DNA from 3 places in the Sporosarcina pasadenensis genome. Region 1 is predicted to be linked to each of the others. Evidence: riboswitches for the same ligand, from Rfam matches in the RefSeq annotation. Region 1 holds a riboswitch; each other region holds the start of a gene.
What was found. Region 1 has a riboswitch for cyclic di-GMP ahead of AB1K89_RS00415 (GGDEF domain-containing protein). Riboswitches for the same ligand answer to the same signal wherever they lie in the genome.

Region 1 (10,133 bases):
TTAGCCGTTGTGCATCCTCCCATACCAGGCGAAATGGGTTATACCGTGACGAATGAACCGCTTCCAGCGAAACAAACCTTTCCTCTTATTATAAAAACCGGAAAAGGTGTTATGTCCGTCGATAATACAATTGTAGCAACTGAATCTGGTCGTCCTTTTATCGAAAAAAGAGGACAGCTCGTTAAAATATCAATTATGCAAAAACTGACCCATATTGGTAATGTTGATTTGACGTCAGGAAATATTCGATTTTTAGGCGATGTTGAAGTAGTTGGTGAAGTGAAAGGAACGATGAGTGTCGAGGCGGATGGGGATATAATTATTCACCAAACGGTTAACATGGCAACTTTGACAGCAGCAGGCGCTGTTATTACGTACGGAAATATTATTGGCTCAGAGATTTCGGCTGGGAAAAATAATATGTTAGTCGCTGAATTGGGGCACTTGCTCGGTATTATGAATCAACATGTTTCAAATCTAATCGGGGTTATTCAACAACTCTCCGTTTCACCAGCTTTTAAATCAAGTGATTTATCAAGAGCAGGGATTCAACCATTGATCCAGATTTTACTAGAGAAGAAATTTAAAGCCTTGCCACCAATTGCCAAAAAATATGTAGACATTGTAAGAATGAGTGAGGATTATTTACAAGAGGATGATTGGAGAGAGGTTGCTACATGGCTGCATAAACTTTTCTTATCATTAACGAATGAAATTGCATCCATTGATACTATTATGGGACTATCGCAAAAGATGATGCATTTGCATGAATTAAGTCAAACACCAATCGAACCTGATTCGTATATTACGATTTCGAATTCGCTTAATAGCAGTCTATATTGTAGTGGAAATATAATTATTATTGGTCAAGGCTGTATCAATACGAAGGTTCATGCCGGAGGTAGCCTGAAAATTATGGGTATCCTTCGTGGCGGTGAAGTGTATGGTCGATTAGGTGTGGAAATTAATGAAGTAGGTGCGGAAAGTGGTACTTCTACTTTAATTTCAGTGCCGGATGACCAACAAATTCACATTAAAAAGGTGATGGAAGGTAGTTCTATCAAAATCGGAAATAGCAAATATACCTTTACCAATACAAGATATAATGTTACAGCATACCTCAGTGAGGATGGACGAATAGTTATTCATTGATGTGAGAGGTAGGGAAAAAAATGTTTTGTTTTTTATTAACAATGATAAAAGAGCATGTAGAAGTTGAATTTGAAGGCGATTTAGATATAGATGGTACGGAGGTAGTGATAGATGAGCTCATCCCATCATTAGAGTCGTTCTCCTCAGTTAAATTAAACTTAAAGGATGTACCGTTTGTAGATTCTTCAGGTATTGGACTCCTATTAGATTTGGTCAAAACGATGCAAGAAAAAGGGGCAGAGGTCACTATTTCAAACGTAAGACAAGAGGTAATGGAGGTATTTGAGTTATTGCAAATCCAAGAAATTATTGGAGAAGAAATATTCGTTTAATCATTCGGCAGGGCTTTCCCAGAAGGTCATGAAAAATGGCTCTTGGGATGGCCCCTTATTCCATTATAAAACCAACTGATTTCCATTCTGGCGGACAATTTCCGTGGGCAAGGCGAGGATTCAACAGATGACTGGGTAGGACAATTGTCGATTGAAAAAAGCGACTATCAGTATTCCCTGCTTAAACGTTTATATTCTTCGATTACATAGGAATTGCGTTAGTGTGTAAATACATTCGGTTAAAATGAATATTTTCTATAGACCGAACGATCTCAAAAGGCTCCATCTTTTTACGAAGGATTCCTTTTATCCAAATCCTTAACGCTTCTTAGATACAATCTATTCCTTCATATGAAGACAGGGTGATAATTTTTATGTTTGATTCCTCGTTAATTAATTTTTCCGTATCCCGAAAAATAAAAAGGGTTTTTCCAAATGAACCCTATATAAATGATTAAATAGTACGCCAAGCAGAAGTTTCTGACAAGAAAAGATAGGTCTTGGATGCATTCGAATAAATTCATAAACGAGTCATCCTGCATATTTAATATTATTGGGCTTGAGAAGGCATTTAAAGTGTTATTGTTTCATAGATACAATTACTATGCAATAAGAACTAATTAAAGGGTTTGTGTTGAGTAATAGGAACTATTATTAATTGTCGAGTATTGTCGAATGACGGATAATAATAGTGAGAAAATGTTTTTAAAAAGAAGGTTAGTGCAAATGGATAAATATTATCTTTCAAAGTCACACTTGGATATTTTAGACCCGATAACTGATCATTTTTTTGAGGCTGTTGTTCTCTTTGATCGAAATGGCTTTTTAAAACTTTCAAGTGATTCTATAGAAACTGTACTGGGATATACACCAGAAGAGATGAATGGTAAAAAGTATTATGATTTCATCGATAGAGAAGAATGGCAAATTGCCAAAATGATTGCTTCAACTTGTGTAAAGAAAAAAAGGGGATTTCTTGTAACCGAATTGAAATTGAAGAAAGCGAACGGTTCATCAATCTTCTGTGAGATTCAGATTGAAAATGGTTTAAGCAATTCGGCAATTGCTGGCATGATCATCAATGTCAGACGAGCTTCAAACAAAGTAGAACCCTTATTTGCATTGAGTGATGCTAGACGGCATACAATTATATATAATGATTTGCCAAAGGCGATTGAAAGAGACGAATTACGACTTCATTACCAGCCAAAGGTGAATTTGAATACAGGGAAGGTTGTCGGGGTTGAAGCACTTGTTAGATGGGAACACCCTGAGCTGGGTCTAGTATTTCCAAATGAGCTGATTCCTGTTGCGGAGGAATTGGGTGAAATAACTGTAATCGGCAATTGGGTCATTCGGGAAGCGTGTATGCAAAACAAAACATGGCAAAACGAAGGTCATCCAACCCTAGTTATGTCCGTCAATCTTTCAATGCAACAATTTCAAGAAGACAACCTCGTTTCCGTCATAGCTGAAATATTACAAGATACCCTACTCCATCCCCGGTATTTGGAGCTGGAAATCACTGAAAGCATGACGGCAGACGTACAGCATACAATCAGTGTTCTTCAACGAATAAAATCTCTCGGTCTACTTATCAGTATCGATGACTTCGGAACCGGATATAGCAATTTGAATCATTTGAAGAATTTTCCTTTGGATATATTAAAAATAGATAAATCATTTATCTCAGAATCGACCCATAATCCAGTCGATCAAGCGATTGTGAAGACAATCATTCACCTCGCCAGAGATTTGGACTTGAATGTATTGGCTGAGGGAATTGAAAGTGTGGAGCATCTCCAATTCCTAAAAGAGCAATCCTGTACGTTAGGACAAGGATATTTATTCAGTAAACCTGTAGACGCCTCCGAATTAATGAGGACAATTAATCATATCGAATCCAATATTGATTTGCGGATGAATAGAGCCGCTTATGCGGAGTATTGAGCCACCAAGTACGAGGAAAAGAGCCACTGTCTTTGGGACAGGAGGCCACCAATCTAAATAATAGCCTCTTGTATAATTAGTTTGCATGCAAATACGCATGACAATAATGTACAGGAGACTTTTTTATAATTAATTGTCGGAGGATTCCGGAACTTTATTTTGAAGGAATCAGTCATAGAACAATCAGTTCTAGCACTGGACACTCAAGGAATACTGTTTCCGATGCCGTTCGCAGCACCAAGAAACTCGGCGTTGAAGACTTGGATGATACAATGACCAACTCCTGTCTAGAGGCATCTCTTTCCAGAAAAACAAGCCCTCGATAAGGGGTACTTCCCTGTTGACTGGGGCACGGTGCACCAGGAATCACAAAAAAAGAATCTCACTCTGATTACAGCCATCGGAATGTACCGCCTCTGCCATCTTTCTTACCTCTGAATGAAAATAAATGTACCAGGGTGTGAATATCAGTGTTAAAATCCTCAATAATAACGGTTTAAAATTCCCCAGTTTTCACTTTGTACAATCCTTGACATAATTTTATCCATTACCTAGCCAAAAGGGTACTAATGAAGAATGGAGAGCTTATTACTTCATATCATACGGATTATCAAAAACTGCATTTCGATATAGGAAATGTTATAATTGGCGATTGAAATTGAATGTTTTAATAATGTTGTTACTTCGCAAACGAGCCATTTAATGGAATGAGTCTTGTTAAACAACGGAGCAGTTTAGACCACTAAGAGTCAATGACAGATTTATTTAGCCTTGGAAGTATCTAACTGTTGTATACTTATATACTAAGGCAACTCTATTGATAAAGGCAAAATTATCGAAAGATAATGACGCAAAACCACAGATCTAAAGCATTAAGCTATGATGGCTGGGTTACCGAAAGGAGTAAGGGAATAATTGAAAAGAAAATGTTTTAAATACTCATTAATTTTTTTATTTACTGCTGTCCTTATTTTTATTGATACAATTTTGTCTGAGGAAGCGAGTGGACATTATCCATTTATATGGTCACTCGCTCTGATTCCGATTATCTATATTATAAATATGTATCCTAAATGGAAAGTAACTATAGGGGCTGGAGTCATTTATAGCTTATTGAAGTACACAACAGAGTTTAGTCAGAAAATTAAACCTGATAATAGCGAAATTAATGCTCTTATCTTAGGTTCGCTGATTAATTGGTCTATTGCTCTAACTGTTGGATACTTCATTATCAAATCTCATAAATTATATTTAAAAGTAGAAGAGCTAACTATTATAGACTCATTGACTGGTGCTTATAATCGAAGATATTTAGAGCTTTTTATGGAAAGAACTATTCCTATTAGTAAAAGGACGAACAGTTCTTTAGTTTTTATGATATTAGACATAGACCATTTCAAAAAAGTTAATGATAATTATGGTCATCAATGTGGGGATCAAGCTCTTAAGCATACTTCCAGTATTATTGATAATCACGTAAGAAACTCTGCTGGTGTCTTCGTTCGTTTGGGCGGAGAAGAATTCGCAGTTATTCTTCCAAACACCGATCTTGCTGAAGGGTTAATAATAGCAGAACGTATACGTGAGGCTGTAGAAAAAACAGAGTTCATTTATAAAAATGAACGTATTCATTTTACAATTAGCATTGGTGTATCTATTTACAATGAGGAAACCGTTGAGGAGTTTATAGAGAAGTCAGATAATGCGTTATATAAAGCAAAAGAAAACGGTAGAAATCAGATAGCAATTATTAATTGATACTTACTTTTTCTGCTGATTTTTATTTTACAGGAGCTTACTACGATATCTAAGAATTATTATTAATATAATTTGTATTTGAAATGACAGATACTTATGATAGCTTACGCCTCTGAAAATTTAAGGTCTGTTTTTCCAAAGCAAAGTCAATTTAAATTGAATTATTATAATAAACTAAGGAAAAATCGAATGGCAAATTATTAGGTACTATACATAGGATGTGGATTTTTTTCTATTTGTGCGAACGGGGAATATACTCTTTTTTAGCACAAAGTGTTGTCCAATATACTTTTAATTGATCGACACGCGGTCTCCGACTTGTTTTGCTTTAGTTTGATCTGCTTTTTCTAAGAAATGTAAATACACGCTTATTAACGCCTAAATCGTCAAATACCTATGACGTTCCTGTATCACTTTTGCATGAACTCCTTTGTAAAGATGAATTCGTCTGGCGTTACCATGTCGGTTCACAATCCTCCTATTTTTAGTTATGATTGGATGCGGAGGAGATCAACATGAAAAAACTATTCATCTTATTTATGGCTGCTATGTTATTGGTTGCTTGTGCAGATGGCACAAAAGAGCCGGCTGTTGTCGAAGATGATGCGACAGTCAAAGAAGAAATGCCTGAGCAGGAAGAAGTGAATGAAGAAGAACCTGTGGAAGAAGAAACGCCTGTTCAGGAAGAACCTGCTAAGGAAGAATCACAAGGTATGTCTATTGAAGAAGTTACTGAACTTATTGACTACAATGGCGTAGGTGTTGACGATAAGTTAGTTAGCGTGACTATTGAAAATGAAGAATTAAAAGCTGTTATAAAAATGGCAACAGATGATAGATTATCCGCAGAAGATTTAGCCGTTACAAGATATAGCCAACTCTCAGATGAATTACTGGATCATGAAGGTTGGGAAACTTTGACAATCGAATACGTGGGTGTGGGAACAATCAGTATGAATCGCACGGAAAAAGAATCAAACGAGTACGGCGATTACTTCCCAACAATAGAAATAGAAAATCGTTTAAAATAAAGTCCAACTATCATATCGCAGTAAAGTAAACACTCTCTAAATCGGGAGTATTTTTTTGTACTTAGCACTGTTAGACTTCGTAGTCGATTTAAGGAGTTCCGTTGATTGAAGCGGAAGGCGGGGACTCCTGCGAAAGCCGTTACGAAGAACGGCTTTTGCGAGCAGGAAGGGCTGCCTTAATTTCTGCAAAGAACGCAGAAATACGGCAAATCGAACCCTTCGCTGTTCGATTGGAAAGCGTCCGCCTGTAGCGCAATTCAACAGTGTAACAAAGCTTTGTACTTAAAAATAAATGGGGGTGACGGTGATGGGAAGTGCCGAATTTGAAGAGGTTCAACAAGATCGGGAAACAACTGAGGTAACCTTCAAGGATCTAGCTGAAAAGCATGGCATTAAAGATGGCAATCGGTATGAATAAATTCATCCGGGTCATTTGTATTTATTTCATTAACGAAGTATTCTTAACTACAATGTTTACAATACCTATAATTATAGTATATATTAAGGATAGAATGTTGGAAGGGGAGATTGAATATGTCAATTAAAAATGATCATCTGAAATTCGGCAGTGCGGATGCACCTTTGAAACTAGAGGCTTTTATTAATTTAGCATGCCCCGGCAGTGCAAGAATTTATCATTTAGCAAAAGAAGTATTGCCCCCATATATCGAAAACGGTCAAATCGAAGTAATTGTGAAATTATACGATAAACCGCGCGAAGAACTTCTCCGCGGTGCATTAATTCACTGGACATTTGATAATGCGAATCCAACAGAAACATTAGACGTGATAGGTAAACTACTTGAAACACAACAAGAATGGCATGATCTATCAGATAAAGAATTAAAACGATTACTTGTCGATAAATACACTTTGCAAGAAGAGGAACGCCTTGAAAATGTTGATGTAAGCTTAGCGATTACGGCTGAAGCGATAGAACGCGAAGTGAAAATCGTGCCAACTTTATTCTTCAATGGTGAAAAATTATTAGGTTTTACATATGAGCTAGAGCCTTCTGATTTAAAACAGGCAGTAGAAACGTCATTGGCTAAAATTTCATAAGACGATCAATGAGGAGAAGGTCTCGCACATCTATTAACATGCCTTTAAACCTAGATTATCATTATTTTGGACAGCAGCTTGTAAGTAAAGCTGCTGTTTTTTTATCTTCACTCAGCAAATATTTTTAAGCTGAGCGTCAGCTACAGAAGACTCCCGCCTTTATAGGTATAGGGATGAATGTGCTTTACTGATCAGCGGGTTTTCAAACGCCCGCTGATCGGGGGAGGAATGAAGTTCGATTCCTCCTTTATAAAGCCTCCGGCGTAATTGCTTACATTGACTCGGCCTCTTTAATTGCCGTTTGAGCTAATTTTGAAATCGTCATATCGTCCATCGGTGGATTATGTAGACCCGCTCTTACATCACGATAATACCTTTGCAATGGATTTGACATTTGAAGACTTTTGGCTCCGACCAATCGCATCGCTTTATCCACAATCGTAATTGCTGAATTCGTCACTATATGCTTAGCGGCAGCCAGTTCATTCGTTATCTGTTTGCGGCGAGAATCATCATCTACGGCATCGGCCACACTGTAAAGGAAGTGTCTTGCTTTCATCAGTTCTAGGTCCATTTCGCCTACTAAATTTTGGACATTCGGCAATTGACTAATCGGCCCTTGTAAACTATTAGGGGAGTATTCAACTGCAAATTTCACCGCATAGTCACGAGCCGCTTGTGCAATGCCTAGATAACAAGCGGGAATATGCAGAATCCAGCCATTCACAGTATTGCCCCTAGGCCCAAGATTGAATTCAACAAATTTCTCTTCCGAAACTTCAACATGATCTAACACTAAGTCATGACTCTCTGTTCCCCTCATCGCGATAACATCCCATGTTTCTTTAATGGATAAACCTTTTGAATCTCGTTCCACTAAGAAGAAGCCGATGCCCTCTTTTTCTTCAATCCATGCAGATACTAAAAAATGTGTTAACACGGGTGACATCGTCGTAAAGTTTTTTTGCCCCGTAATAACCCATTTGTCATTTCGTTTTACGGCATTCGTCCCAGGACGTCCACCACGTGTTGGACTGCCTGTTTGAGCTTCACTAACTGCTCGATTCACCAGCGCCCCGTCCAAAACCTCTTGTGCAAATGAAGTTAACATATCTTTACTCCACAGTTTTTTTCCATAAAGTTCACCGACAACACCTTGGTGCCACCCAATTGCTAACCCTGTAGCTCCATCAAAACTAGCAATCGTTTCTTGGAAAAGAACCATGTCACGGACGCTTATACCATCGCCGCCATATTCCTTCGGTAACGTTAGTTTCGTATATCCTAAATCTACAAGTGCTTTTATATTTTCTTTTGGAAACCGAACCTGCTCATCATTTTCTTTCGAATGACTTTTAAAGGCGTCCTCAAGGTTCATTAGCTCTTCAAGCCATTCCTTTTGAAATGCATTTTCAATAAATAACTTTTTTGACATGCCCGACACTTCCTTATTAGATTGATTAGTCTACACTTTCAATGTAACTAGTATATCTTTCTAATGTCTACTTTACAACTCGGATTACTTATGATAATCTATGAACTATTAAAATATATTCAGAATATTATAGGAGGGGGTGGGGAATTGATAACGGTAAGAAATATTAAAAAGAGTTTTAATAAGAATCCAGTGCTACATGGCATTGATGTAATAGTAAATAAAGGAGATATCGTGGTAATTGTCGGGCCGAGTGGATCAGGGAAAACAACCCTCCTTCGTTGCATAAACTATTTAGAAAAACCCGATGAAGGAAGCATTTCAATCGATGATTTTTCCATAGATGAAAAAAGTGCAACGAAAAGAAACATTCTAACCTTGAGACGAAAAACAGCTATGGTTTTTCAGCATTATAATTTATTTAAAAATAAAACTGTACTTGAAAACATTATGGAAGGCCTTCTCGTTTCGAAGAAAATTAACGTAGCTGAAGCACGTCAGATCAGCATGGATCTTCTTCGAAGAGTCGGTCTTGAAGAAAAAGCAAATGACTACCCGGTACAACTTTCAGGCGGACAGCAACAGCGCGTAGGGATTGCCCGCGCACTGGCATTAAAGCCTTCCGTATTGTTATTCGATGAACCAACGTCTGCACTCGATCCCGAAATGGTAGGAGAAGTTCTCTCTATTATTAAGAAAATCGCGGATGAAGGAATTACAATGATTATCGTGACACATGAAATTGACTTTGCTCGAGAAGTGGCCACTGAAGTTATTTTCATGGCAGATGGGGTTGTTGTTGAACAAGGTACGCCGAAAGATGTCCTAGTCCAACCAAAACACGAACGCACGAAACAATTTTTAAGTAGACTTACGAAAGAACCGGAATATGAAATTTAAGAAAGAGGAAGGGATACGTATGAAACGTAATTGGCTAGTACTTTTAGGAGCAACGGTGTTCCTAGCTATTCTCGCGGGTTGTTCAAATGGCGGGAGTTCAACAACAGAAGACGGAAAAAAGATTATTAAAGTCGCATTGAGCGATGATGTCAATCCTCCCTTTCTATATACAGATAGTGAGAATAACCCGATTGGCTACGACATGGACTATTTAGCTGAAGTTGAAAAAAGGTTGCCGGACTACAAATTCGAATATATCTTCGGAGAGGAAGAATCTAATTTAGTTGGTCTTGCTACAGGTAAAGTTGACATGGCGATTAACTGGTTTTTCAAAAATCCGGAAAGAGAAGAGAAGTTTCATTATCCTAAGTATGAATATGGCTACTCTCTAACATCTCTTATAACGAAAACAGACAGAGATGATTTAAAAACATTAGATGACATGGTTGGAAAAAAGTTCACGCCTATGTCTGCTAGTGGCGGACTTCGTTCTATTTTAAATGGGTACAACAC
Region 2 (10,133 bases), on a different contig from region 1:
GTTACTTTTGAGGATGTGCCAGTTGGCAACGGATTCAAAGATTACATTAGTGTTCTCGCGTCAGAGAATATTACTACTGGATACTTAGATGGATCATTCGGTCCGAATAATAAGCTGTCCCGCCAGCATTTCGCAGCCTTCATGGCAAGAATGTTGGATGACAAGTTTAAACCAGCTCCGAACATGCAGGTCCATTTTATTGATGTTGGCCAGGGAGACTCAATATTAATCCAATCACCAAACGGTAAGAACATGCTGATCGACGGTGGAGATAAGTCTCATGGAAATAAAGTCGTTGCATTTTTGAAATCCAAAGGTGTTCCTACACTAGATGTAGTCGTAGCGACACATCCTGACGCGGATCATATCGGAGGGTTGCCTGCGGTCCTGAATAACTTTAAAGTCAACCAGTTTATTGATAGCGGCAAAGCGCATACAACGCAAACATATCTCGATCTGCTTACACTAATTGACAAAGAGAACATTCCATTTAAAGTGGCGAAAACAGGTGATGTAATCAACCTAGATTCCCACATAAAAACGACTGTACTTTATGCAGATGAAAATGCTTCTGACAGTAATGATGCTTCCATCGTTACACGTGTCGCGTACGGATCGGTCAGCTTCTTGCTAACGGGTGACGCAGAAGCTGCCATTGAACAAAAGATGATGTCTCAAGGTAATGTGAAGAGCACATATTTAAAAGCTGGTCATCATGGATCTAACACAAGTAGTTCAGCAGCGTTCATCAATGCAGTCCGTCCAGTCGGCACCATTTTGTCCTATGGAAAAGATAATTCATACGGTCACCCGCATGCTGAAGTCATGCAGCGTTTGAATGCAGTCGGCTCTAAAATTTACTCCACAGCTCAGTCAGGCGACATTACCGTTACGACAAATGGGACAACCCATTCTGTATCGGCGAAACCTTGGACCGGAACGGTGGCACCAAAACCAATTGAACCAAAACCACAACCGAAGCCAGAACCAAAACCGGCACCAAAGCCTGTACCAAAACCCGAGCCTAAACCAACTCCAAAACCGGACTTAGGTTCAGGTTTGTATGTAATACCTGGAGCTCCAACTTCTTTCAAAAACTGTACAGAAATGCGAAAATATTATCCTGCTGGGGTTAAAAAAGGTCACCCGGCGTACGCTTCTAAATCTGACCGAGATAACGATGGGTGGGCTTGTGAAAAATGATTGAGAAAAAGCGATATACACTTGATCGAATAGACGATGGATTCTACGTGTTCTTGCAGTATCGAAAGGAAGAGAAAGAGTTGTTAATTCCAGCTTCTAAGATATCTGTAAATCTTTCCGAAGGGGATATCGTCTGTATCGGTGAAACCGAATCTGATTATGTTATTGAAGTTATGGCAAATGAAACTCAGAACATGAAAGATAAAGTTAGTAGCTTGCTCGTAAAATTGAAAAATAAGAAGTGAAAAAAAGCGATCATTCTCATTTAAAATGAGAATGGTCGCTTTATCTACACTTTCCCCCTAGGTTGTGCATCCTATTTATACTATTAAGTAACTTGCTCCCCTTACCTCAATCGCTTGACTTCAACTAACCACATACCTTACCAAACCTTTTACATTCGCATATAATGCTGCTTGGGTGCGATCTGCGAGTCCTAGTTTTGCTAAGACTTGGCTGACGTGTTTTTTGACGGTGTATTCGGTGATGTAGAGTCTCTTCGCGATTTCTTTATTTGATAGTCCTTTGCCCAATTCGAGCAGCACTTCTTTTTCTTTTGGGGTGAGTTGTTCAATTTGGCCGTCGTCTTGGTGGGATTCTCTAGAGTTCATAACGAAGTCGTAGACGCCAGGGTCGTAGTATTTGCGGCCTCTGCGAATGATTTGCAAGGCATGGATGAGTTCCTCCGGTAATGCTTCTTTTAAGATGTAGCCGTCGACGCCTATTTCTTTTGCATGTTTGAAATCCAGCTCGTCAGTGGATGAAGTGAGTACTACGAATTTGCAAGTTATTCCTTGGCGTTTCGCTTCTGTGATAAGGTCTAGCCCGGATCCATTGCCGAGTCGAAGATCGACGAGTGCCAGATCAGGCTTCTTCGAAATCAAAAGCGCTACCGCTTCGTTGCTCTTTGATGCTTCCCCTAGAATCTCCATGGATTCGTCCAGGGAAAGAATTGATTTAAGACCTTTTCGAACAAGGGGATGATCGTCAATTATGACTACTTTCATTCTCCAACCACCTTTTCCAATATCAGCATGTTTACATTTGGAATTTCCACTTCCATCAGTGTGCCAGCCTCTCGGGTGCCGTTGATTGAAAATGTTCCTGCAAATGAATGCACTAAACTTTTAATATTAAAGAGTCCCAATCCTATTTCTGCTTTTCCTTCATCAGAATGCACACTATATCCGATGCCGTCGTCTCGTATAAGCAACGATGTTTTTTCGGAATCTAGTATCAACGATAATTCAATATTATGACATGCCCCGTGTCGTACCGCATTTCCGCATGCTTCGCAAATGATCCGGTAGAGGGCTTGCTTCACTTTATCCGGAATCAGCGCCTCTTCACCTGTAATTTGATAATTAATCCTAATGTCATTTAGCCTTGCATATTCATCCAAATACTTTTTCAGGCGGACAAGGAAAGGGCTGTCTCTCCGCTTCGTGGAACTGAGTCGAAAAATGGCAGACCGGAGCTCTTTCAACGTTAAATTGGCTGACTGCGAAAGAAATTGATACTCCTGGATCAACTCAGCATTTGTCATATGCCGCCCCTTCACTTGCAAACTATGCAAGGAGCAAACAATGCCAAACAACCTTTGGGATACGCTGTCATGAATTTCATTGGCAATACGGTTCTGTTCTTCGATGACAATCATTTGATCCATCATCTGGTCCATATGCAGGCGTTCGAGCATGATTTCACTTAATTCACTTAGAAATTCAAAAGGTTGATTTTGCAGAAAAGCCTTTTCTTCTTCCTGGGAGTATCCAATCTGAACACCTAAAATCCCGACGTTATTGGAAGTACGGATGATTTTCATTCCATACGGAGTATCGTTCAGTCTGTCGATAAACGACTCCTTTTTACCTCTAACCGTTTTCCATTTCCGCTTCAACTCTGCCTCGATGAGTTCGGGTGATGACGTCGCGGCGATATGGCTATCTTGGTGGCTTAGGTCCGTCAGCCAAAAGAACGCCACCTCACTTCGCGTGCACGTCTTCAACGAATGAGTAATTTCTTCGATGATCAGCTTGGGGCTTTTACCGGCTGAAAAGCTGTCCATCAGATGGTAGTGCGACATGATATGCTCCACCGTCTCCTGGTATTTCTCATTCGTTTCAGCCAGCCGTTGATTCATTTGCAATAAATTCTCGTGCTGTGTTTTTAACACTTTAGCATTACTAGCCAACTCTTTCGTAAGGCCAGAAAATAATCTTACAAGAAATGTCGTCAATAGACAGACAAGATAAAAGTATGAATTCTCCTCCAACAGCTGCGACCACTCAGCAGCACCACCTAACTGATAAGCAATCAAGGTCGCACTGCCGAGGTAGAAAGTGAGAATCCCCCAACAAAATATCGGCGTCAGGAAGCTTGCCGCAACAAGAACCGGATTCAATGCATACCAGATAAATGGACTTGAAATGCCTCCCGTGGGAAGTAATAATAGCGTCAGACCAATCGTTTCAGCGCACACGCTTAGAGTCAACATCGTATGATTTTCCACGTATCTTTTTTGGATGTCCGTGATGATCCAAGCCGCAATAAGGAGTGACACGATCACGCTTACTGTAAAATACAACGGAGATTCCATGCCCGCTATGAAGAAGAAAGAAGTTAATCCGAGCGAAACATAACGATACAACAGCAATAATCCCATATGATTCGACGGACGCTTCTTCATCCTCAAAAAGAATACATTAACCAACGACATACGCTTTTCCATTTCCAGTCTCTTTATTCGGTACCGTTGGTGCATCGGTTCTCGGTTCAAACGTATAGACATACGCTCCGTCCACTATGAGATACAACTGGCTTCGATCATTTCCATTCTCATAGAAGAAGATCGGTTGCTCTTTCTCATCCGCAATTTTCAGCAGTGATTTAAACGTATCGAACGGAATAACCGTCTTACCAGTGAAGTCAATTAGTTGGGAAATTCTGATCATCCGGCTGCCATACTTTTTATTGAGCTTTTCCGACTCTGATTTTACAGGTCTCACTCGCCCAGTATCCAAATACTTGAACGAAAATATGATGGATAATAAAAGAATGACGGACAACACTGTAGTAGTAATCCTCACGGTAATCAAAGGAAGCGTCAATTCCAGCAAACTGAATGGATTGGCAGTCGTTTCACTTTCATTAAACTGAACAGCCGTCGTAAAGCTCTTCTCGCTAGCAAGCTTAATTTCATCATATAAATAATGAAATATCAGCTTATCCTGAACTTGCAGTTCCCTTTCCATGTCTGCATACTGAATGACTCCATGAATTGTCGGAACGACTTCAAGGTCATACTGGGATTGTCGGACGCCCGTTTCTTCCTCCACTTGCGTAATGAATGCGTTTAATTGGGTCAAGTCTATTTTATACACATTGTCGATAACGGAAATATCCTTCCCTTTTTGTTCAAAGGTTTGTTTGCTTTGCAGTGGGTACGTGCGTTGCCAAATATCTCCCGCCTTAACAATCAACTGAATATCGTAAGTTCCCTTAGCGAGCACTTCTTCCTCCGATTTGATGATCGTCTTCAAATCTAAAGGAATCGCAGCTGTGATTTTCTTAAAGAGAGTATCTCCGACGTCGACCGTTCCTCCTTCCGGATAAAGGATGTTAGGCGACATCGTTGCTTTGTACGCAAAGGCCGTTTCGATATTCGATGTACTGTCGACAAGCTGAACGGTTGTCGTTTGTGGTGTCATCCATGAATAAATGGATAGTGCGCCTATGATGAGTAATAAAGGCAGCAGCGATAAGAATAGCTTCTTATTATTCTTTTTTAGTACAGTAGCCAAGATTCCTTTCAGCTCAATCACCCCTATTGTGAGTCATCTACACTTTCTGTCTGTTCTGCTTTTGGCAGATTGTTTTCTTCTATAATTATAGTTTCTTCATTTGCATCTTCTTCCGTCGAATCCTGATTTACTGATTCTTCATCTACTTCCACTTCTACCTCTCCACCTTCTTCCGAGTTTCCATTCATTTCTCCTTCCCCAACGACTTCTACATCTTTTTCTTCATCTTTCGCTTCCCCAACACCTTCATCAATTTTTTCTTCGCCTTCTTCTACTTCTCCATCTGCTTCTTCTGATGCTTCATCTTCTTCAGACTGTTCTGTGCACCCATCCACTTCCTCTACATTCGGTTCCTGGAAACTCGTATCCTCAACTACTTCTTCATCTACTATTACTTCGTTCACTTTCGACTGATCTGTACATTCATTTACTTCCTCTACGAATGGTGGAATCATTGAAGTGATATCTGCTCGTCCCGATTCCCAACTGGCAGTTATCCAAATCTCCTTACCCGATAACTCTGGTGCTTCTCCGATGAGTGTAAATACTCTCGCTTCACCAGCTGCCATTGTTGAAAAGTACCCATCCACACCTAGTGAGTCACCACCCATTACCATAATGTTTTCGATATCCACATAATCATCAGTATTGTTTTTCAATATGAATATCCTACCTTCCCAACCCGTAATCGCAATAAGCGCATCATCCTCTGCGACTACGGATATCACGACATCGTTCTTGATTTCCGCCGTCGAAAAACTAGTACTTTGTAACAAAAGTGCAGAAACTGATAAAAAAAATGCGGCTAAACTTAACTTGAGCTTCAATCGGTCCCCTCCCAGGTCATAATAATAGCCCAATTAAACGGAACAAGATGTCCACATTTAATCAGGCCGGTTGCACCAGTTACTCCATACATCCAAGGTGCCCATATAAAGGATGTACTTCATAGTTTCCGTGATACTATTTGTTTATATGGTTAAGTATAACCAAAGTAATAAGAATAATTCGTCGATTATTGCTGTACCTTCCATTCTATTTTTGTCGAAGAGATGAATGGATTGTCACTAACTTCAAATTTAATCAATCCTGTTATGCCTAGTAAATAAATTCATATAAAAAACTGTAGACTTCACGTAATGTACGCTACATCTACAGTTTCTAAGGTTTCGTATATTAAAACCCTTTTACTATTATTATCGTGCGTCTGCACCACTAACAACAATGTTTGGAGTAAATTTCTTGATTTGTGCTTTATCGGATACTTCTACTTTTACAGAAACGTTTCTTCTAGTATTGTTAGTTGTATTAAATCCTTCAAATTTCGCTACTGTTTCTTTGTTGATCTCAGTCCAATTCTCCGTAGCACCTGTTCTGACGAAAAGTTTTACACCCTCAGGTAGTTTCTCTTCAGTATTAATTGTTACAGTGACATTGTTTTCCGAGTTGTTTTTAACCAAAAACAAATTATTCCAAGTGTATTCACTGTTCTTTTGCATACCAAATTTAGTTCCGTGAGAAAAATCAATTTTCAATACCCCATCCTCAAGCTTCGATGCAGCGTGCCCTGGCTCAGGAAGACTAAGAGCTAAGAGTGATTCGTGCGTATTTGTTACTGACCCTGTCATCGCACTTGTCACTTTCGCCGAGGAATATGACATTGCTGCCATGATGCTCGACATTGCTAGTAGGAACACTACCATTAACAACCCTTTTTTCATCTTCATCTGTAAATCTCCTCCAATAGTTTTATTCGGCTCTTCGCCGTTGTTGGAACTATTTTTAGTATAGGAGCTTTCCAAATGGTTATCCTCACTCTATAGTGTTGGATTTTACGAACGTTAGTCTACTTTCGATAATCTACTTTATAGACCCCAAATTACTACATACGTAGGAGCGTCGTATACTTTCGTACACTATCAATTCCACTTTAGAGGGCATTATCTACAATGCATTTACAATAAAATTAGAGGCAAGGAGGGGTTGCATGAAGCTATTTTCAAAATTACTTAACGCCGTCTTAGCAATTGGTATCTTATGTACATTAATAGCCGCAGTCGGATCAGCCATAACAGGCAAGCCCGTTTTGCTAACCGTCATTCGTTCAAACAGCATGTACCCTGTTTGGGAACGGGGCGACATGGTCATCATTAACAATCTACAAGAGAAGGACCAGGTTGAAAATGGAGATATCATCTTTTTCAAAACGGAAAAAGGGAGTCTTGCTAATAAAGGATGGATTGCTCACCGGGTCATTGACGGTAACGCGGAGCAGGGTTTCGTTACAAAAGGGGATGCAAATAAAACTTCCGATCAGCAAGACGGGGCAGGAATGATTGAACGGCAAATGATTGCAGGCAAGGCATTCACGATTGGAACAAAGCCAATCGTCATCCCGAAACTAGGGTACTTATCGCTTTGGGCGGAAAAGTATCAAAGCAGCCCCTACACCCTTCCTGCCATTGCAGTAGTGATAGCCATTATTATTGGAATCGGAGAATTACTGTCCGGCAAGAAGAAACACCGGAAGAAAAATAAAGGGATGGATTTACAACTCATCTATATAGTAGGTGGATTAACGATTGCCGTCATCATGGGAGCAACGATGCTCGCTTCCAGTCAAACATTAAAACTTGTCTACCAAGTATCCGAAGACAGCCAAGGAGTCCTTATGGGCAGCGCGGTCGGCATTTTAAAAGTTGGCGAGACGGTAACAAATCCATTATCCGATCTTTCCAATGGAGGATTCTTCAAATTAATCGGAGCAATTACAACGAATGATAAACAGGTAACGCTAAGCCATAACAGCTTATCACTGTCTCCGGGTCAAAAACTCGAAACAGAATTCACCGTAAACGCCGAAACTCCCGGTTCATACGACACTACAATAAAAGTAGGATTGTTTTATCCGTTTTTACCGTCTTCCTTAATTTACTTCCTCGCACAAAAAAGTTACTGGATAGCACTTGCAACTGTTTCATTGGTGCCGGGCTTGCCCCTAATTGTCTATCCATTCATTGATGGAAGGATGAGAAGGAAAATGATTAATGTGGTTAGGAAGAAAAAAAGGAGGATGCGGGCAGTGTTACCGTTTTAAAGAATTGTGTCTATGCCTGTAAAAGATGTATTTATGACCATTCAACAGTATGAATGAATAGTCAATATTGGCTGCATACACAATTTTTATTAATATCTTTGCCTATATTCAAAAACACAAAGAGCCATCTAAATCATCGCAAAAGTCGATGGTAGATGGCTCTCTCAGAAAAGAGGCTTCTAACTCTTTGGGGATGTTCCTACCGCTGAATATGAGTTTGACTAATCTCAGGTAAGTGAATTATAGGACACCAACGGACTTTTCTTCAGCTTATTCTTAAACCATTCTAATTGACCTGTCACTTTAAAGAGTAGAACCCTATGTCAAATGCTTCCTCAAAACCTCTATAACCCTCTCCTGCTCCTCCACCGTCATATTCGACCCTGACGGCAAACATAGCCCTTCAGCAAACAACCGCTCACTCACTACCTCATCAACACTATGAGGATAAAACTTACACCCTTCAAATAACGGCTGCATATGAAGCGGCTTCCACACAGGACGTGCTTCAATATTCTCTTCTTCCAGCAGATCAATCAGCTCGTAAGGAGTTACCTTTATAACTTCAGAATCCAACGTCAACGCCGTCAGCCAACGATTCGAATACGTCCCCTGCAACTCCGGCATGAAATGGACCCCTTCAATGTCCCCTAACGCCTGCATATATCGTTCAAACACATCTCGTCTGGCTTGTACACGATCATCCAACACTTCAAGCTGCGCACGACCAACACCCGCGAGAATATTGCTCATCCGGTAATTATAACCTACCGTACTATGCTGATAATGCTTTGCCGTATCTCGTGCCTGTGTCGCCAAGAAGCGTGAGCGGGCCAATGCGTCAAGGTCATTGGATACGAGCATGCCACCACCTGAAGTCGTAATGATCTTATTGCCGTTGAATGAATAGATGCCAAACTGTCCAAAGGACCCGCTCTTTTTCCCTTTGTAGAGAGATCCAAGCGACTCTGCCGCATCCTCAATCATCGGAACTTCATACTGATTACAAATCTCAATCAGTTCATCCATCTTCGCACTTTGCCCGTACAAGTTAACGACACTTACCGCTTTGGGCAACTTCCGTCTTGCTTGCGCTTCTTCAAAAGCACGAGCCAATGCGAGAGGGGACATATTCCATGTCTCTTCCTCTGAATCAATGAAAACCGGCTCCGCTCCTGCATACAAAATCGGGTTCGCACTCGCCACAAACGTCAAACTCGAGCAGAAAACTGTATCCCCTTGTCCAACACCGAGAAGCTCGAGTGCCAAATGGATCGCAGCTGTGCCAGATGAAGTAGCGGCAGCGCCTGCTGTCCCAGCATAAGCCGCAATTTCCTTTTCAAACTCATCCACGTTTGGGCCAAGTGGTGCAATCCAGTTCGTTTCGAACGCTTCGTTAATGTATTTCTGCTCATTCCCGCTCATATGAGGGGAGGATAAAAAAATCCTCTTGTTTTCGATCATGTTCATCTCCCCATCAACTTTACTTTTTTTGTCCTAAGATATAGTAAGACATTTCATCTCTACCGAGCACTCTAAAGCTCTTATAGATGCTCGTGAAAAATGTGACGCCAAGTACAATCCAAATAAGTAGAGCAACAATGGATGGCGTGCCAAGTTGTGCCGGCGAACCTGGCACTATCAATAATAGGACAAACATTATACTAAATACGGCTCCTAAAAAAGCAATTGTCTTTTTAATAGGAGAAACCTCTAATCCCTTGTCATTCCTCGCCCAACTAAGGACTTTATATGCTGTAAAACATGTGAAGAAATAAGCTATCGATACACCAATTGACGACATATCAACGATCCATATTAACGCTTCACGCCCAAACCATGCAGATGGAAGCGTGAAAAGTGCAATGAACATAATCGACTTATAAGGTGTATTGTATTTCGGATGCAAATCCGCGAAAAATGCGGGAAGCGTCTTTCCTCGTGACATCGCAAATAGGAGTCTGCTCGATGAATGAAAAAACCCATTAAGACCTGTAAAAATTCCCATGCTTATCGCAATCGCCAGGACT
Region 3 (10,133 bases), on a different contig from region 1:
TTCATCTAAAATGTTCTCATTGTAAATGAGCGTTTCTGGGATATGTTTAGCTACTAATGGATTTTGCTGTAGAAACACACTTTGCTCCCATTTCCCCAATGTTCTTTTCATATTTTCTCATCTCCTTCTCTTAAGTCGCCGCCATTGTTACGAATCTTCTTATCTATTCTATGCATATAGAATCATGGCATCTGGATTTTTTGGAAGGGTTTTATCATCCTTAAATAACAATGAAGTAACAGGAAAAGACTACCTGTCTTTTGGGAACAGGTAGTCTTCTCTTGTTACATAAACATTGCAAACTTAATTATTTTTTACGGTAACAGTAACTTCGGATGTATTATTTGCTTTATCAGTAGCAGTTACAATGAGATCAGTGTTATTTTTTATTTCACTAAAGGAAACACTGAAGCTGCCGTCTGGCTTTACAGTTGTACTTCCTAGCGAACCACCCTTCTTTCCATTACTATTTTTCAAGTAAACTTCAACTACCGCACCTGGCTCGGCGTCCCCTGAAACGGTTGTCGTTTTAATCTGGCCCTGAGTTGTTCTGGCTGTCACATTTGTTAGAGAAGGATTCGTTTTATCAATCGTAAAGGTAACAATTGTTTGGTTCCCGGCTTTGTCTCTTACTACAAGTGTATGTGTTCCTTCAGCAGAAACAACAGTGCCAGAATCGAAAGTGTTTCCGTCCATAGTCGCCATTCCTTCGTTAAAAGTAGGAGTAACATCCACATTGTAATATTGATTGTTTACTACACCACTCACAACTGGAGCTGTTTTATCAATTGTAAAGGAAACAATTGACTCATTTCCTACTGCATCAGTCACCACTAAAGTATAGCTGCCTTCAACAGAAACAGTTGTTCCAGAGGTAAATGCTTCTCCATTCAATAAAGCCGTCCCTTCATTGAAGGTAGGAGCCACATTGGTATTATAAGAGAATCCATTGACAACATTGCTTATAACTGGAGGTGTTTTATCGATATTGGTGATCGTAATGGTTACAACAGTTACATTTCCTGCTTCGTCTGTTGCGACAAAGCTAAATTCACCATTCTCTTCGAAGGTATGAGTAGTTGTATTTAACGTCCCTTCATTTGTCGTTACAGTAACAACCACGTCCTGATTTGTTGGATCTGTATTGTAAGGATTTACCGTAATAACTGGAGGTGTTTTATCGATATTGGTGATCGTAATGGTTACAACAGTTATATTTCCTGCGTCATCCGTTGCAATGAAGTCAAATGAACCATTTTCCGTGAATGTATGACTTGTTGCATTTAGTTTTCCTTCATTAGTTTCAGCGGTTACAATGACATCCTGGTTTGTCGGTGAAGTGTTGTAACTGAGTACTGTGATAACTGGTGCAACTTTATCGATATTCGAGATTACGATTTTTTTCTTTGTTTCATTCCCTGCACGGTCAGTAGCAATGAATTCAAACTCGCCATTTTCCTTGAAAGTATAGCTTTCTGCGTTTAATGTGCCAGGTTCGTTCATGCTCACTTTTACTGTGATATCTTGATTTGTGGGGCTAGTAATATACTCTTCAACGATTATTTCAGGTGCAACTTTATCAATATTTGAAATGGTAACTGGAAGCTCAGTTATATTTCCTGCACGATCTCTCGCAATAAATGTAAATGTGCCATTTTCTGTGAAGGTATGGCTTGTCGTATTTAGTTCGCCTTCTTCATTCATGCTTACTTCAACCGTAATATCTTGATTTGTCCAGTCTGTATTATAAGGTTTCACTGTAATTTCCGGCGCAACTTTATCAATATTGGTAATATGGACAGTATATCGTGTAACATTCCCAGCAAGGTCTGTAGCAATGAATTCAAAACTGCCGTTTTCTTTGAAAGTGTGGCTTTCTTTATTTAGTGATCCCTCATTTGTGCTGGCAGTAACCGTAATATCCTGATTCGTCCATTCTGTTGAATACTCACTAATTGTGATGATAGGGGCAATCTTATCTATATTATCAACATTTACTTGTGCAGTCCCAGTGTTTCCGGCCCTGTCAACAAAGAGAAATTCAAAATTGCCGTTTTCAGTAAAGGTAATACTAGGAGAACCATTGTTGTTAAGGATCGTGACATCTTCACTAGGTTCAATTGTCACTACTACGTCCTGATTTGTTGGCTTATCAGTTGAATAGTGTACCTTGGCAGTTGGAGCAATTTTATCGATATTTGCTACGTTTATTTCCACTTCGCCCGTATTTCCGGCTGCATCTACAAACTCTAAACTAACATTTTTATTTTCTGGAAAAGTAAGCGTGTACGTTTGATCATCCACTTTTGTATACGTAACTGTGTCTGGTAAATCCTCAAGGTTTTTAAATGTAACAGGTTTAGTAAATGTAAGAGTTGCCGTTACATCCTCGTTTGTAGGTTCGGTTTTAGAATATACAAGTGAACCGACAGGAGCAACTTTATCGATATTTTTAACTGTCACATGGACCGACCCTGTATTTCCAGCTCTGTCTTTAAATTTTAACTCAAAACTGCCATTTTCAGTAAACTTAAGAGTGGATGCATTACTGTCAAATTCCATTGTATCCGGTAACTCATCTAGATTGGTGTACGTTACTGGTTCTTTTGCTTTAATAGTTGCAATGACATCCGTATTGATTGGGGAAGTTGTGGAATAGGAAACTTCAGCTTCAGGGGCTTCCTTATCAATATTGTCAATTGTCACTGTCTTCTCAGATGTATTTCCAGCTAAATCCGTAGCGATAAAGGTAAAGCTGCCGTTTTCATTAAAAGTATAGCTGACTGGATTAAGTGTACCCTTTTCATTGATGCTAGCAAAAACAGTGATGCTTTGATTCGTCCAATCTTTATTGTAGTCATTAAAAGTAATGTCAGGTGGAGTTAAATCAACAGTCTGATTAACGGGTTGAGCACTTGTATGGACTGCGCCTGCATTTTTTCCATTTGGATAAACTGTATAGGCTTCAACAGTGATTTGCTCATCCTTCTTTTCAGACAGATTTACTGAGTTTAAAGGGTAGACATATTTGAATGCCCAACGCTTATCAGAAATTTGTGTCGTTTCTGCATTTACAACTTTACCATTTACTTTTAGCTCCAGCTTTGGACCATCAATCACAACAGTACCACTTAGTTGAACTGTACTCGCATTGTCTACACGGGCAGGAATGGGGTTTAACGTAGTAACACCTGTGATTTTGTTTAGCTCTGTTCTGCCAGTAGAAGCCTCTGCTTTACCGGGATTAGGCGCAGCGTAAATTGTCGGTGCAATGGAGCTAAAGACTAAAGAACTTGCTAGAACAACCGCACCGAATTTTTTACTCTGTTGCTTGTTCATTGTACTCCTCCTCATAAATAATGTTACAAAGGTAATTAAGAGGGCCGGTTACACTACTAGCTCCATATAACCCAAGTGTCCAGATAGTGGTCATATTTCAAAGCTTCCCAAAAACCTAGTCTTTATCATTATGCTAATGGTGATTTGTTAATTCATAAATATCTTAAGCTCGAATTAATTTATGTTGGGGCAGAGGAAACAGATGACTAAAACGATGTATTATGATCTGATTCAAGATTATGTATGTAGCTGCATCATACGAGTTGCACGGGACCTTCATATGAAAACTTCTGCATTCTCGGAAGTCGAAAGAATTACAGAATAGAAATGGCGGTGTTTCATTTGATAGAAGTTCCTTCAAGTTTAGCGAAATTGACTAATGGATTCTCGTGGGAACCGATTACGATTGGCCATTCGGAAGCGAAGACCTTCTTATTAAAAAGTTCTCATTCGAATCAATACTTGAAAGTGCAGTCGAGAGATTCTGTTGAACGTCTCTTCGATGAAAAGGAAAAATTGGAGTGGTTGGAAGGGAAGCTGCCTGTGCCACGTGTGCTATTCTACGGGGAGGACGAGGCAAACGAATACTTGTTAATGTCTGAAATAAAAGGTGTCAATGCTTCTGATCAATCACATCGAGAATATTTGCCTACCGTGTTGGAGTCATTAGGATCTGGACTCAAAACAATTCATCGTGTGCCTATCGACAATTGTCCATATGATCAAAGGTTGGATATGAAAATAGAAGAAGCGAAGAATAGAGTGGAACATAAATTAGTCGATGAAGATGATTTTGACGAGGGGCGAAAAGGAAGGAAAGCAACCGAACTTTTTAAAGAGCTCATTACCAACAGGCCATTAAACGAAGATCTCGTTTTCACTCACGGTGACTATTGTTTGCCAAATGTCATTGTGGAAAATAAAAGAGTGAGCGGCTTTATTGACTGGGGAAGAGCTGGGGTTGCAGACAAATATCAAGATTTGGCATTGGCGATACGAAGCATCACCAGTAATTTTGGCAAGGAATACGTACCTTTCTTTCTTGCGGGCTATGGATTTACGGATGTGGATGAATCTAGAGTTGATTACTATCAACTGATGGATGAGTTTTTTTAAAGCGGTGGACTGTATTTTTTGTAATTACTGAAACTTCCAACTTCGAAATTCGTATAAGTAGTATTCAGAAAGGGTTTGGAGGGGACAGTATGCTGACGTTCATTTTTGGATTGATTCTATCTATTCCGTTATATATTCTCTTTATTCTACAATATCAATATCCGGAGGATGCGATTTTGTGGGGGAAACGTTGGATGTATAACGAGGATCCCGACATTTCGGATGGGGCAATCAAATACGCAAAAATCTCTTCAATTATTGGCATTATTTTTATGACATTGTTTTTTCTTGTATGGTTCATCATATTGTAATAGAGAGAATCGGCCAAAACAGCATTTATTGGCGAGGAGGGACAAATGATGAAGAAATATACCTTTTATTTTGTCCTTGGTGTCTTGTCTGGATTATTTATCATGCCGTGGGTCGTTCATTGGCTTGGACTTCCATCGCCCTCACGCGGGATTGCCAATTTGTTATCGGTTGTTTTCGGAGAGCCGGGTGGATTTAGTAGCGTGTTAACAATTCTTGTTTCTGGAGTCTTCATCGTCTTAATGTGGTTAGCGGCAATAAAATTGGCGAAAAAGCTGGAGAAATCGGCATAGTAGTCGTTCCACAATAAAAATAATCCATCCTTGAGTGGGAGCTCATAATGGATTAGTTTAACAAGCTGACCCCTTGAAGGGAACCTCTATCATAGACCGCCTAATGTTCAATGATTGGTTCCATCTTCTTCATTTTGCAATTTACGTATCTCAACAATTCGTCTCCAAATGACTGTGTTTTCAATTTTTGCAAATGAGCGGATGCTTGGTGTTGTATTCACTTCAAATATTATAGGTGTTCCCTCTTGATTGACACCGAAGTCAATTCCATATTCTCTGTTTGGTAAAATGGAATTGATGACCTTCGCTGCTTCGATTGCAACCTCTTCGATCTTCTTTACTGTATCCTCTTGTATATTGTTGAATTTTGTGTACGATAATACTTCGGAAACGGTCATTACTTCACCGCCCCTATGGGGGTTTACAATCCCATTTTCTGTAACTAGACCGGTTTCGGTCGTTCCACATACCCCGTACATCCCGCCAATTACCCAATTGTCTTTCAGTTTTTGAACATGAACCCGAATAGAAAAAGGCTGTCCATTTTGGGTGTAGCTTTGTATATCTTCTTGAATAATATAGAGACCGCTTACTCTGCCTAAGTTAATAAATGGATGGAGGAGCTGCTGAATTTCATCCACTCTCGATACGGATTTTTGTATAGGTGTTCCTTGAATTGTAAATCCATTTAAGTAGTAGCCCCCGTCGTCCCTTTTTCGAATCTTGAAAATTGCTCTACCCTGGCCCGTCGTATCATGTTTGACGTAGACAGACTGATAGCGGCTCAATAAATCATCCAAGTTATTCTCACTGTAAGTTATCGTTTCTGGAATATGTTTTGCGACTAGAGGATGGTGCTGTAATAATATACTTTGCTCCCATTTCCCCATTGTTCTCTTCATGTACCCTTCCTCATTTCATCTTGAATTTTTCCTTTCCGATGGCCCGATAGTCCATTAATCTTTTTCTAAGGCAGTCGTTGTTGCTAATCTCTTTTCTATTCTATGCATACGGAATAGTTGTATCTGGATTATTGGGAAAGGTTGTATGGAAATGAGGAGATGATTATGACCAAATTTATATCTGTTACAAGACTACTGTACAGCTGATAATTTCCAGCAAGCATAACGTATTGTATGAAGAGATTTGGAGGGAACATACATGAAGCCATTATCGGCGAGAACTATCTGCCTATATGTGAATGGACAACTTATTAAAGGCTCTGATAAATTCAGGATTAACGATGTTGTTTACCACCTCCAGAAGATGGGGCCGAATAAATTACTATTTTTAAAACAAAAATGGCAAATCGATTGGGAGAAAATCGCTCAGTCAGTCCCTTGTGTGGTCGTAACAGATACTGTTTTTGCTGAATTAGAGCGTATTGAAGATTGTACGATTATAAAAGTTAACAACATTGAGCATGCCTTTTGGGGGTTCGTTAATTTTTATCGGAACCAATTTTCGATTCCCGTCGTTTCTGTAACCGGAACAAATGGGAAAACGACGACGAAAGATATGATTAAGCATATCCTCGGTTTCGATCATAATGTCACCGGAACTAAGAAATCAGCGAACTCGAGGACCCATCATCTAACCTATTTACTTTCCATTGAAAAGCACACAGATGTTGCTGTGTTTGAATCGGCAGTAGGTGCGCCAGGAGATGTGCTACTCGCTTCTCGTTACTTTAAGCCGACAATCGGGATTATTACAAATATTGGTGTGTATCATCTTGATGGATGTAAAACTCCGGAAGCGTATCTCTTAGCGAAAGCAGAAATGGTTCAAGCTGTAGGATCCAAAGGTACGCTCATCGTCAATGCTGATGACAAGAATACGAAAAAGATAGGACTGAAAAAATTTAAAGGAGACATACATACCTTTGGTGTTACGAACCGTGCTGATTTTCGGGCAACTGATATTACGTACGGCGATAACGGAATGCAATTTGAACTGAACGTTAAAAAAAAGAAAATGTTCTCCTTTAACGCTAAAAAGAAATACTCAGTTTTTGTGCCGGGGTATGGACATCATCAAGTGTTAAATGCGCTCGCTGCTATTGCAGCTGTTCATGAAATGGGCGTTGACATCAATGTTGCCGCTAAACGGTTACGGTCATTCAAGAACTTGCCTGCCCATCTGGAAATTAGCATAGGAAAGTGGGGCTTTACCATTTTGGATGATACATGGAGTTCAACTCCTTCTTCTCTCACAGCGGCATTTCAAACGTTGAATGGGATTTCGCGGGGGAAGAAAAGAATCGCACTCGTTGGCGACATTAAGCGTTTAGGAGATTTTAGCAAAGAATTTCACCGACAAACAGGAGAGATGATAGCAGAAAATGGGGTCGACGTATTGATTACAGTTGGATCGAAGGCTGCCGAAATTGCGAAACAAGCAAAAAGAAAAGGTTTAAAAGGCAAAGTCTATACGTTTCCTACTATCCATGGGGTTGAGGAATTATTGAAAAAAATTTTAGACAAAAATAGTATATTGCTTGTTAAAAGTTCATCAACGAATGATGAAATTATGAAATTAAAGAGCAAATTAAAGCTTCGTGCGGAAAAAAACAAATGACCTCCATTGTTCGGAGGTCATTTGTTTTTTTATTTAGTCTGCAGAATGAAAACCTATACGTTGTAGATACTTTTCCAAAAAGGTTAGGAAGAGCTCAATATCTGCTTTCGTTAGATCACCTATATTGGCGACCCTAAAGGAATTCAAATTGGCAAGCTTTCCAGGATAGATCGTTATGCCGTTTTTGTATAAATAATCATGCATGCTATCAAAATTATATGCCTCGCATGCAGGCTCCACGATTGCGGTAATAATTTTTGAATGGTGCTCGGCGGGGACGAGATGATGTAAGCCAAGTTTTTTGATGCCGGCGATGAGCGTATCCCAACATTGAGAGTAGCGCTCGTATCTTTCTTTTATGCCTTCTTCTTTCACTTCTATGATGGCTTGTTGTAATGCATACAAAGTCTGAACCGGCGGGGTGAACCGCGTCTGCCCTGTTTCTTTGAAATGCTTATATTGTGCGTACAGATTTAAGTAATAGTTCATTGGCTTCGTCGTTCTTTCTTTCTCTAGTTCCTCTTTTTTTGCGACAACAAAAGAGACGCCTGCCATACCTTGTAGGTTTTTATTGGAACTGGCTGCTAAATAACTGATATTCATTTTACTCATTTGAATGGGAATCGCAGCAAACGAACTCATGGCATCTACCATCATTGTCAAATTGTTTTCCTTACAGATTGAGCCAATCTTTTCAATATCATTCAATAAGCCAGTTGTTGTTTCATTGTGCACAACAGCAAGATAGGAAACGGGCCGCGGTTGTTTTTGAATGAATAATTGCAGTTGATCGAGTTGAATCGGTTGATCCACTGGACTTATATACTCAACCCAATCTAGCCCATATGCTTCTGCAATTTCACACATCCGTTTCCCATATGCACCATTATTAATGATGACGATAACTCCGTCAGTCATGACTGAACTCAAGATTGACTCCACTGCAGCGGTACCGGAACCACCGAACAGGACGGTTGTATAATGCTCGGAATCAGCAACGAGGCTCGTAAGTTCGGAAGATACGAATCGCATGATTTCACCGAATTCCTTTTCACGGGGGCAAATATCCGGAACAATTTGAGCGTATTTAACCGTATCTGTTGTAGTGGCGGGACCGGGATTTAATAATATATTCCTCTTCACTTTCCGTATGTCGCTCATCCTTTTTCATTTATAAATCTTTGAAGTCGTATTTTCACTTCACTAGGCGTAACTTCAGGGCGTCCTAGGTTTTGTTTAGATCCTTTTGCAATTTTAATATGAAGAAAAGTGAGTCCTTTTGTCTTTTTCCAATCATATATTTCTTTTTCGAGTTGTTCCAACGTATGAATATAAATCGATTTCTCGTACCCGCAAGCGGCAGCAACATCGACAAAGTTTACATTATGAGAAACAGTACGTTGCCCTCCGGTTGAATCGTGGGTTTGATTGTCTAGCAGGATGTGCAGCATATTTTCAGGTTGATAGTAACCGTTCGTTGCTAAACTTCCCATTCGCATGAGTAAGGAACCATCTCCATCGATGACAACTACATTCAGGTCTTTTTTTGTTAGAGCTAATCCTAACCCAAGGGAACTGACACACCCCATGGAACCAACCATGTACAGGTTGTTCGAGCAATCGTCCACTTCATAAAGTTCTCTGCCTGTTTTACCTGTTGTTGCAAGCTGCACGATCTTATCATCTTTGCATCGATTGATTACGTGTAACGTTTCCAATCGACTTGGTACTTCATCCGAGGAGGTTTTTTCGATTTTTTTCTTATTACTATGAATGGCTCGTTCCTTTAGTTTCAAGTTTTCCTTATCAAAGGTGTCTTTTTTTACGACAAAGAAAAATGGTTGATTTTTTTCAACAAACTCATTAGCTGTTGCAAGCTGTAACTTTGCAACGTTAAAATCGCTTGATAAATACTGCCATTTTATTTGCATAAGGTCTAACAATTGAGTTGTGATTTGTCCCATTAATTCATGCTGCGGTTCATCCTTTAAACCGGGTTCTCCTCGCAGACTGACAAATCCAAGCACGGGCAGTTGAAACGGGTAAGTTAAGGATGTAAGAGGAGAAACAGCATTCGTTAGGCCAGAATTTTGCATGAAGACAACTGATTTCCTTCCTCCTAAATAAGCCCCCGAAGCGATTGCGACTGCATCGCCTTCATTAGCCGCAGCAACATAGTTACACTCATTGATCGAGTAGTTAATAAGGTTTTTTAAAAAAGAACACGGGACACCACTGTAAAAGTCAAAACCAAGTCTTTTAAGTTCATTTCCAAATTCACTTGTGTTCAACAAAAAAATCACTCCGTCTCCGGTTGTGATGGGGTAGTAGCTGTTGGTAAATACTTCTTCTCCGCTCTTTGAAGTTCCTCTGCATTTTGGAGTCTAAAAACTTCTTCAACATTTACAATTGAATTCTCAACTTGCATAAGACTCGCTTCTTTATGGATTTGCTTTGAAATGTCCTGCATAGCCGTAATCGATGCTCGTAAGTTAT

Region 2: another riboswitch for cyclic di-GMP. It lies ahead of AB1K89_RS09260 (hypothetical protein); the one in region 1 lies ahead of AB1K89_RS00415 (GGDEF domain-containing protein).
Region 3: another riboswitch for cyclic di-GMP. It lies ahead of AB1K89_RS12280 (Ig-like domain-containing protein); the one in region 1 lies ahead of AB1K89_RS00415 (GGDEF domain-containing protein).

The regions. Positions count from the first base shown of each region.
Region 1 covers NZ_JBFEGM010000001.1:74,395-84,527, forward strand. Annotated here, with positions in the region: gene AB1K89_RS00400 (flagellar assembly protein A) at 1-1,152, shown strand, start outside; gene AB1K89_RS00405 (STAS domain-containing protein) at 1,173-1,484, shown strand; gene AB1K89_RS00410 (sensor domain-containing protein) at 2,211-3,434, shown strand; cyclic di-GMP riboswitch class I at 4,250-4,333, shown strand; gene AB1K89_RS00415 (GGDEF domain-containing protein) at 4,350-5,192, shown strand; gene AB1K89_RS00420 (hypothetical protein) at 5,708-6,223, shown strand; gene AB1K89_RS00425 (thioredoxin domain-containing protein) at 6,758-7,285, shown strand; gene AB1K89_RS00430 (acyl-CoA dehydrogenase family protein) at 7,557-8,720, opposite strand; gene AB1K89_RS00435 (amino acid ABC transporter ATP-binding protein) at 8,868-9,620, shown strand; gene AB1K89_RS00440 (transporter substrate-binding domain-containing protein) at 9,640-10,133, shown strand, end outside.
Region 2 covers NZ_JBFEGM010000005.1:206,681-216,813, forward strand. Annotated here, with positions in the region: gene AB1K89_RS09235 (S-layer homology domain-containing protein) at 1-1,203, shown strand, start outside; gene AB1K89_RS09240 (DUF3006 family protein) at 1,200-1,448, shown strand; gene AB1K89_RS09245 (response regulator) at 1,569-2,210, opposite strand; gene AB1K89_RS09250 (sensor histidine kinase) at 2,207-3,934, opposite strand; gene AB1K89_RS09255 (DUF5305 family protein) at 3,909-5,006, opposite strand; gene AB1K89_RS09260 (hypothetical protein) at 5,030-5,833, opposite strand; cyclic di-GMP riboswitch class II at 5,890-5,972, opposite strand; gene AB1K89_RS09265 (hypothetical protein) at 6,203-6,733, opposite strand; gene AB1K89_RS09270 (signal peptidase I) at 6,994-8,103, shown strand; gene AB1K89_RS09275 (aminotransferase class I/II-fold pyridoxal phosphate-dependent enzyme) at 8,422-9,567, opposite strand; gene AB1K89_RS09280 (APC family permease) at 9,587-10,133, opposite strand, start outside.
Region 3 covers NZ_JBFEGM010000008.1:89,826-99,958, forward strand. Annotated here, with positions in the region: gene AB1K89_RS12275 (YheC/YheD family protein) at 1-111, opposite strand, end outside; gene AB1K89_RS12280 (Ig-like domain-containing protein) at 304-3,339, opposite strand; cyclic di-GMP riboswitch class II at 3,373-3,456, opposite strand; gene AB1K89_RS12285 (APH(3') family aminoglycoside O-phosphotransferase) at 3,682-4,455, shown strand; gene AB1K89_RS12290 (hypothetical protein) at 4,545-4,766, shown strand; gene AB1K89_RS12295 (hypothetical protein) at 4,815-5,057, shown strand; gene AB1K89_RS12300 (YheC/YheD family protein) at 5,165-5,959, opposite strand; gene AB1K89_RS12305 (Mur ligase family protein) at 6,219-7,637, shown strand; gene AB1K89_RS12310 (2-aminoethylphosphonate aminotransferase) at 7,671-8,798, opposite strand; gene aepY (phosphonopyruvate decarboxylase) at 8,795-9,931, opposite strand; gene aepX (phosphoenolpyruvate mutase) at 9,937-10,133, opposite strand, start outside.